DNA from 2 places in the Brevibacillus sp. NSP2.1 genome. Region 2 is predicted to be linked to the other one. Evidence: predicted binding sites of a transcription regulator. Region 2 holds the regulator's gene; the other holds the start of a gene.
What was found. The regulator Rex, encoded in region 2, represses fermentation and respiration genes when NADH is low (regulators of the CRP and FNR family bind a similar motif). The targets are predictions, from matches to a motif close to TTGTGAAATATTTCACAA.

Region 1 (3,414 bases), 630 kb from region 2:
AGAAGTCATTGCCGATCTGGTCGAGCACGGCCAGCGCGCTGTGATCGCCAAAGGCGGACGTGGCGGACGGGGGAATATCCGTTTTGCCAATTCGTCCAATCCCGCCCCACATATTTCGGAGAACGGAGAACCGGGCCAGGAGCGCTACATCGTCATGGAGCTGAAGCTGATTGCGGATGTCGGTCTGGTTGGCTATCCGAGCGTCGGAAAATCGACACTGCTCTCCAGTGTGACTGCGGCGAAGCCAAAGATCGCAGCGTACCATTTTACGACGTTGACGCCGAATCTGGGTGTCGTGGATTTGGGCGAGCAGAGCTTTGTCATGGCTGACTTGCCGGGGCTGATTGAAGGCGCGCACGAAGGTGTGGGGCTTGGCCACCAATTCCTGCGCCACGTGGAGCGCACCCGCCTGATTGTTCACGTCATCGACATGGCAGGGGTGGATGGACGCGATCCTTACGAAGATTACTTGCAGATTAACCGCGAGCTGAAGCTCTACAACCTGAAGCTTGAGGAGCGTCCGCAAATTATCGCGGCCAACAAGATGGACGTGCCGGAAGCGGCGGAAAACTTGCGACGCTTCAAGGAAAAAGTGCCGGATGTCAACGTGTTTGAGATTTCGGCAGCGACCAGACAAGGCGTCCAGGAATTGATGTACGCGATAGGCGACATGCTCTCGACGATTCCGGACAAGCCGACGGTCGAGGAAGTTGTAGAAGTGGAAGAGCGCGTGGTGTTCCGGGCGGAAAAAGAGCCGGAGCCATTCGAGATTACCCGCGACAACGATGTGTTCGTGGTCAGCGGCGAGAAAATCGAGAAGCTGGTGCGCATGACGAACCTCAACAGCTATGACGCCGCTCAGCGCTTCGCAAGACAGATGCGCAGCATGGGCGTGGACGAGGCATTGCGCAAGCACGGCGCAAAAGACGGGGATACCGTTCGGATTGGCAAATTAGAGTTTGACTTTGTGGAGTGACAAACAAAAATGATTGATATCCCATCCCTTACCCCTTTCATGGCGGACAAACGCCTCCAACGCGGTGCTTCTTTGCCGATGATGATCTCAAGACAGGTCAAAGCGCCCATTCAAGTAATGGTAGAGCATGTCAAAAGCAGTTATCTCGTTGTCTCTCTTGAGATGAAGGCCGAAGCAAGGACCGAACTGCTCGGATCAACGGTACGTGTTCGGTGGGAATCGGATGCGGCTATTAACACGATTGATCTGGAAGTCATTTCAGAAGAAACGGTCTGGCCAATCAAGCTGTTGGCGATGGTTCCGGTCAGCGTCGGCGTCGAGATTGTGGCAGGCCGCAAGCAGGAGCCCATCTCCCCGGGAATCGACATCCGAGTCCCGTACAAGGTGATGGGGGCAAGGCCGATCGAGGAAAAAGGAGAGGCTGTGCTGCTGAAGCTTTCCCCCACACGGCTTATTCTCGGCACAGAAGGCTACGTGGCAAAGGGAGAGTTTCTCCACCTCTCGTTCACAGTTCCGTCGACTGGCCAGGAAATCGTCATGATGGCAAAAATCGTGGAGAAAACTTTCGACGACAAGCAAACCGTGATCGAGTTGATTTTTACGGATATCAATGAAAAGCATCACCAACTCATCAAAGATTACTATAAAAAACTCACGTCTGCCGCTTCTTCCTGAGGAAGCGGTTTTTTTTCCTTTGCTGTTCCCGCGAAGAAGGTATATAGTAGAGTACATAGAGTTCTGAATCGAGCCTGTTCACCTGGTGGATTTGTTTTGTACGCTTTCCTGAATATCACTTTGTGAAATCTTGCACTTTTGATTATTCTACGCTGTTGTGTTGCTTCAGTTTGTGAAAAATATTACAAGCACATAGGCTTTTCGGTATTTTGGGAGAATGGCGGCCGTTACTCGTATGAACAGGCATCGAGAAAGAAGGCCTCTATTCCAAAGCAAAGGAGGACGTTTTTCTATGTCTCAAACAACCACGCAACAAGCTCAGGCGGAAGTAGCAAGCACCGCTACCCTGGCACCTGAGCAGCAAATGGATGTACTCGATCAGTTGATGAAGCCAGAAATTCAAGAATCCCTGAATGTGTTGGTGGCAAACTTGCCGAAGCTGGCCGAGATGACAACCATCCTCACCAAAACGTACGACCTGGTACAAACCGTAGCCAACGACCAAGTGCTCATCGAAGACATCAAGGGCGGCGTGGAAGAGTTCGTCAAGCCGATCTCTGACAAGGCAAAAGGCATCGCACAAGCGGCGATCGAAGCAAACGACCGCGCGCACGCGGAGGAATCCACTATCGGTTTGTTTGGCATGCTCAAAATGCTGAAAGACCCGCAAGTACAAAAAACATTGCGTTTCGCCCAGGCATTCCTGGAAGTTTTGGCAGAGCGCCAGCAGCAAAAACGCTAATTACGATAACCTACGAGAGACAAGGACGGAGGATTGGGCATGGCGAAGCATATTCTCATTTTGGGCGGCGGCTACGGCGGATTGCTGTCCGCTTTGACTGCACGTAAACACATGACGGCTGAAGAAGCGACGATCACGGTTGTGAACCGTTTCCCTACGCACCAAATCATCACGGAGCTGCACCGCTTGGCAGTAGGAAACCTGTCTGAGCAAAACGTGGCGCTGCCACTGGAAAGACTGCTGCGCGGCAAAGATATCAACCTCGTGATTGATACTGTGGAAAAAATCGGCCTCGAATCGCAGCGTGTGACTCTGGCGAGCGGCGAGTCTATCAAATACGATGCACTGGTAATCGCGCTGGGCAGCGAGACGGCATTCTTCGGCATTCCTGGCCTGCAAGAGTACAGCTTCACGCTGAAATCGGTAGAGGAAGCAAACCGTCTGCGCGCGCACCTCGAAGAGCGCGTAGCAGAGTACAGCAAGAGCAAAAACAAGGCAGATGCCACCTTCGTGGTTGGCGGTGGCGGCCTGACCGGGATCGAGCTGGTTGGCGAGTTCGCCGACATGCTGCCGAACCTGTGCCGCAAATACGGCGTAGATTTTGCAGACCTGTCCATCTACTGTGTAGAAGCAGGACCATCCATCCTCGCAGGCTTTGCCCCTGACCTGGTAGAGCGTGCGAAAACAAGCCTGGAAAAACGCGGCGTTCAGTTCCTGACGGGCGTTCCGGTAACTGAAATGAAAGAAACGACGGTATGCTTAAAAGACGGCAACACCATCGAAACCAAAACAATGGTTTGGACAGGCGGCGTGCAAGGCAATCGCGTAGTGGCGGAGTGCGGCATTGAAGTAAACCGCGGCCGTGCAACCGTTACCGAATACTTGCAATCCACTTCTCACCCAGAAGTATTCCTCGCAGGCGACAGCGCGGTCGTGATGGGACCAGAAGGCCGTCCATACCCGCCGACTGCGCAACTGGCATGGCAAATGGGCGAAGTGGTGGGCTACAACCTGTTCGCGC
Region 2 (3,414 bases):
TTACCGTTTCAACTGCTGGAACACGCGGTTCGCTTCGTAAATCGCCCGCTCCTCGTCAATCGTGAGCAGCTTGTGGTTGCGCATCAAAAATTTGCCCGCAACAATCGTATCTTTGACGTCGCGGCCATTTGCGGCATAGACGACATGGGAAATCGGCTCATGCGCCGGGTGGAAATGGGCTTGATGGCTGTCGAGAACGATCAGGTCAGCCTGCTTGCCTACCTCGATGCTGCCGAGCGTGTCCGCCTGGAATACGCCGTCTGCGCCGTAGCGTGTCGCCATGCGCAGCGCTTCCTCGGCTGGCACCGCAACCGGGTCGTTGTTTACACCTTTGTGCAAAATCGCCGCGAGCTTCAGTTCTTCAAACAGGTTGAGGTTGTTGTTGCTCGCCGAGCTGTCTGTGCCAAGCGAGACGCTCACGCCTTTTGCCAGCATTTTTGGCACAGGTGCAACCCCGCTCGCCAGTTTCAGGTTGCTCACGACGTTATGGGAAACTTTCACTTGATAGTTTGCCAAAATGTCAATCTCTTCATCCGTCAAATGTACGGCGTGCGCAACCAGCGTAGGACGGTTGAACATGCCAAGCTTCTCCAGGTGAGCGACTGGACGCAGGCCGTAGTCTTTCTCGTTTTGCCCGACTTCCCAGGCAGTTTCGGACATATGAATGTGTAGCGGCAAGGACAGCTCGTCCGCTTTTTCGATAATTTGCGTAATGAACGCAGGCGAGCACGTGTACGGCGCATGCGGCGCCATCATGACGGTGATGCGGCCGTCTGCCTGGTTGTGCCATTCTTTGGCAAACGCAGTCGCGTCGCGCAGCTTGGTTTGTCGCTCTTCCTCGGAGCACAGGCCGATCATGCCGCGGCACAGGCGAGCGCGCATGCCGGACGCCTCGACAGCCTTGGCTACCTCATCCATGTGATCGTACATATCCACGAACGTAGTGGTCCCTGTGCGGATCATTTCGATCAGCGACAGTTGCGTGCCCCATTTGACGGAATCGGCGGTAAATTGCGCTTCCAGCGGCCACATTTTTTCTTCCAGCCACTGCTGCAGCGGCAAATCGTCGGCATAGCCGCGCAGAAGCGACATGCCCGCGTGTCCGTGCGTGTTAATCAGACCTGGCAGGATGAAGTCGCCTTTTTGGTCGATGACTTCATCGTAGCCGGCGTCGGAAAGATCCTCAGGCGTCGGTCCTACATACGTGATCTTGTCGCCCTCGAAAGCGACCGCTCCGTCGTGGATCACTTCATTTTGCTCGTTTACCGTAATCACTGTTGCGTGGATGAGGATAGTTTTTTTCATGGTTACACTCCATTCTTACGTTAAGTAATAGGCCAGGCTCTGCAAATTGGATGTCACATCCGCATAGTGAATGCGCACATCTTTTTTCGCGCGAATTGTCGTAGGAGCAAAATTCAAGATTCCCTTGATACCCGCTTGAATCAACAGATCACATACGGATTGCGCTGCCGGCGCAGGGACGGTAATGATCGCCAACTTGATCTCTTTTGCTGCGATCGTGTCCGCCAGCTCGTGCAAGGGCTGGATCGGGATACCCGCCACTACTTTTCCCAGCTTGCCGGGATCGTTGTCAAAAATGGCCGCAATCCGCATGTTATCTTTTAAATAAGCGTTGTAGTTGCTGATCGCATGCCCCAAATGGCCTGCTCCTACCAGAGCGACGCGAACTTCCTCTGTCAGCTTCAAAATCTGCCGTATTTTTTCCACCAGGTAATTGACGTCGTAGCCAATCCCTTTTTTCCCGAAATCGCCGAAGGTAGCCAGGTCTTTTCGGATTTGGGCTGGATTCACATCCAAATTTTTGCCCATTTGCTGGGAGGAAACAGTGGTCACCTCGTTTTGCTGCAAATAGCTGAGGTAACGCAGATAAATCGGCAAACGGCGGACGACCGCTTCCGAAATCTTTTCGTGTTTAGCCACGTTCGGTCTTCCCCCTATTTCTTTTGCTTGAATACCCTGTAATCTTTCCCATTGGACAAAATGACGATCGAGCCGTCCCTGCCTGTTACATACGTCTCCGCCCACGATTCGCCCAACCGCTCCAGCACCTCGGACTGGCCGACCTCGCTGCGCTCCTTGCCTGTCTGGATGACCGCAATCTGGGGGTCGACCCGCGTCAGAAACGGCTGAGAGGTGCCTTGATTGCTCCCCTGGTCGCCGACCTTGAGCACTTCCGCCTTGAGCTGGTCCGGATGGCGCTCAATCAGGCGTTCCTCGGCTTTTTCGTTGATCCCGCTCGCAAACAAAAACCGCAATTGGCCGTGCTTGAGCAAAAAGACGAGCGAATTGTTTTGCGGAGACAAAAACAGCGGTTCGCTCGGCAACAAAGCCTCCAGCGTGACGTCGGTATCGAGAATGAGCTCCTGATTTTCCTCCAGCTCTTTCTGCTTTGGAACCTTGTGGAGCGGGACGAACTGGCGGATCGAGGGCGAAATCAGCTTGGGCAAAATGACCGAGTCGATGATGATTTGCTGGCTTAAAAAAGGGTATCCTCCTGCATACTCGGGCTGATCGTTCGTCAAAACGAGATAGTCGAGGCGCGTCACCTTCGCGGCAGACAGATGCGCGGACAACGTGCTCCAATCCTCCGCGCTGCCTGTATCAATCAGCATCGTTTTTCCGCCCGGCATCCGCACCAGCGTGCTTTCGCCATGAGGAAGCGCCCAATACGTAATGACAAGACCCGTAAACTCCTCCACGCGCTCGGTAGCAAACGGGTCGTCTACCTTCACGGCTTCCTGCAAATGGTTGTCGATCGAGCACGAGCACAGCAAAGCCACACACGTGACGAGCAACAGCCAGGCCCGCTTTTTTTTCCATAACATTTATTTTATCACCTAAATCCCTGCTAGACTATTGCTTCATTTTATGAATCTGACAAGGATTGCATACTAAGGAACGGCGCAATCCGCTCACGCAGCGTCGCCCAGGAGCCGGTTTCGACCTGGAACGGCGGGAGCGATTGCAAAAACGAACGGCCGTAGCGCGATTCGACGACACGCGTATCGAACACGACCACGACGCCGCGGTCCAAATGGTGACGGATCAACCTTCCGACCCCTTGCTTGAACAAAATGACAGCCTGCGGCAGCGACAGCGACATAAACGCGTTTTTCCCCTCGGCCTTGAGCGATTCGGCGCGTCCCTGGTAGACAGGGTGATTCGGCGGCGTAAACGGCAGCCGTACGATGACCAGACTGCTCAGCCACTCGCCCTGGATGTCCACGCCTTCCCAAAAGCTGCTCGTCCCAAGGAGCACGCTTCTCTCCATCGTCCGAAACAGGCGCACCAGCTTGCTGCGGTTGTTGCTGTCGATGCCGTGCCCGAACAGCGTGTACGGCTCTGCCTCCTCGGCCAGCCGCTCCTTCATGGCCTGGTACACCAGCCGCA

Region 1: a site for Rex is predicted at 1,822-1,839, ahead of M655_RS18570 (DUF1641 domain-containing protein). Genes of this name have one in related genera too.

Annotation. Positions count from the first base shown of each region.
Region 1 covers NZ_CP048274.1:3,810,344-3,813,757, reverse strand. Annotated here, with positions in the region: gene obgE (GTPase ObgE) at 1-976, shown strand, start outside; gene M655_RS18575 (PilZ domain-containing protein) at 986-1,651, shown strand; gene M655_RS18570 (DUF1641 domain-containing protein) at 1,944-2,393, shown strand; gene M655_RS18565 (NAD(P)/FAD-dependent oxidoreductase) at 2,433-3,414, shown strand, end outside.
Region 2 covers NZ_CP048274.1:3,182,903-3,186,316, forward strand. Annotated here, with positions in the region: gene M655_RS15295 (amidohydrolase) at 1-1,305, opposite strand; gene M655_RS15300 (redox-sensing transcriptional repressor Rex) at 1,321-1,944, opposite strand; gene M655_RS15305 (ComEC/Rec2 family competence protein) at 1,959-2,849, opposite strand; gene dinG (ATP-dependent DNA helicase DinG) at 2,891-3,414, opposite strand, start outside.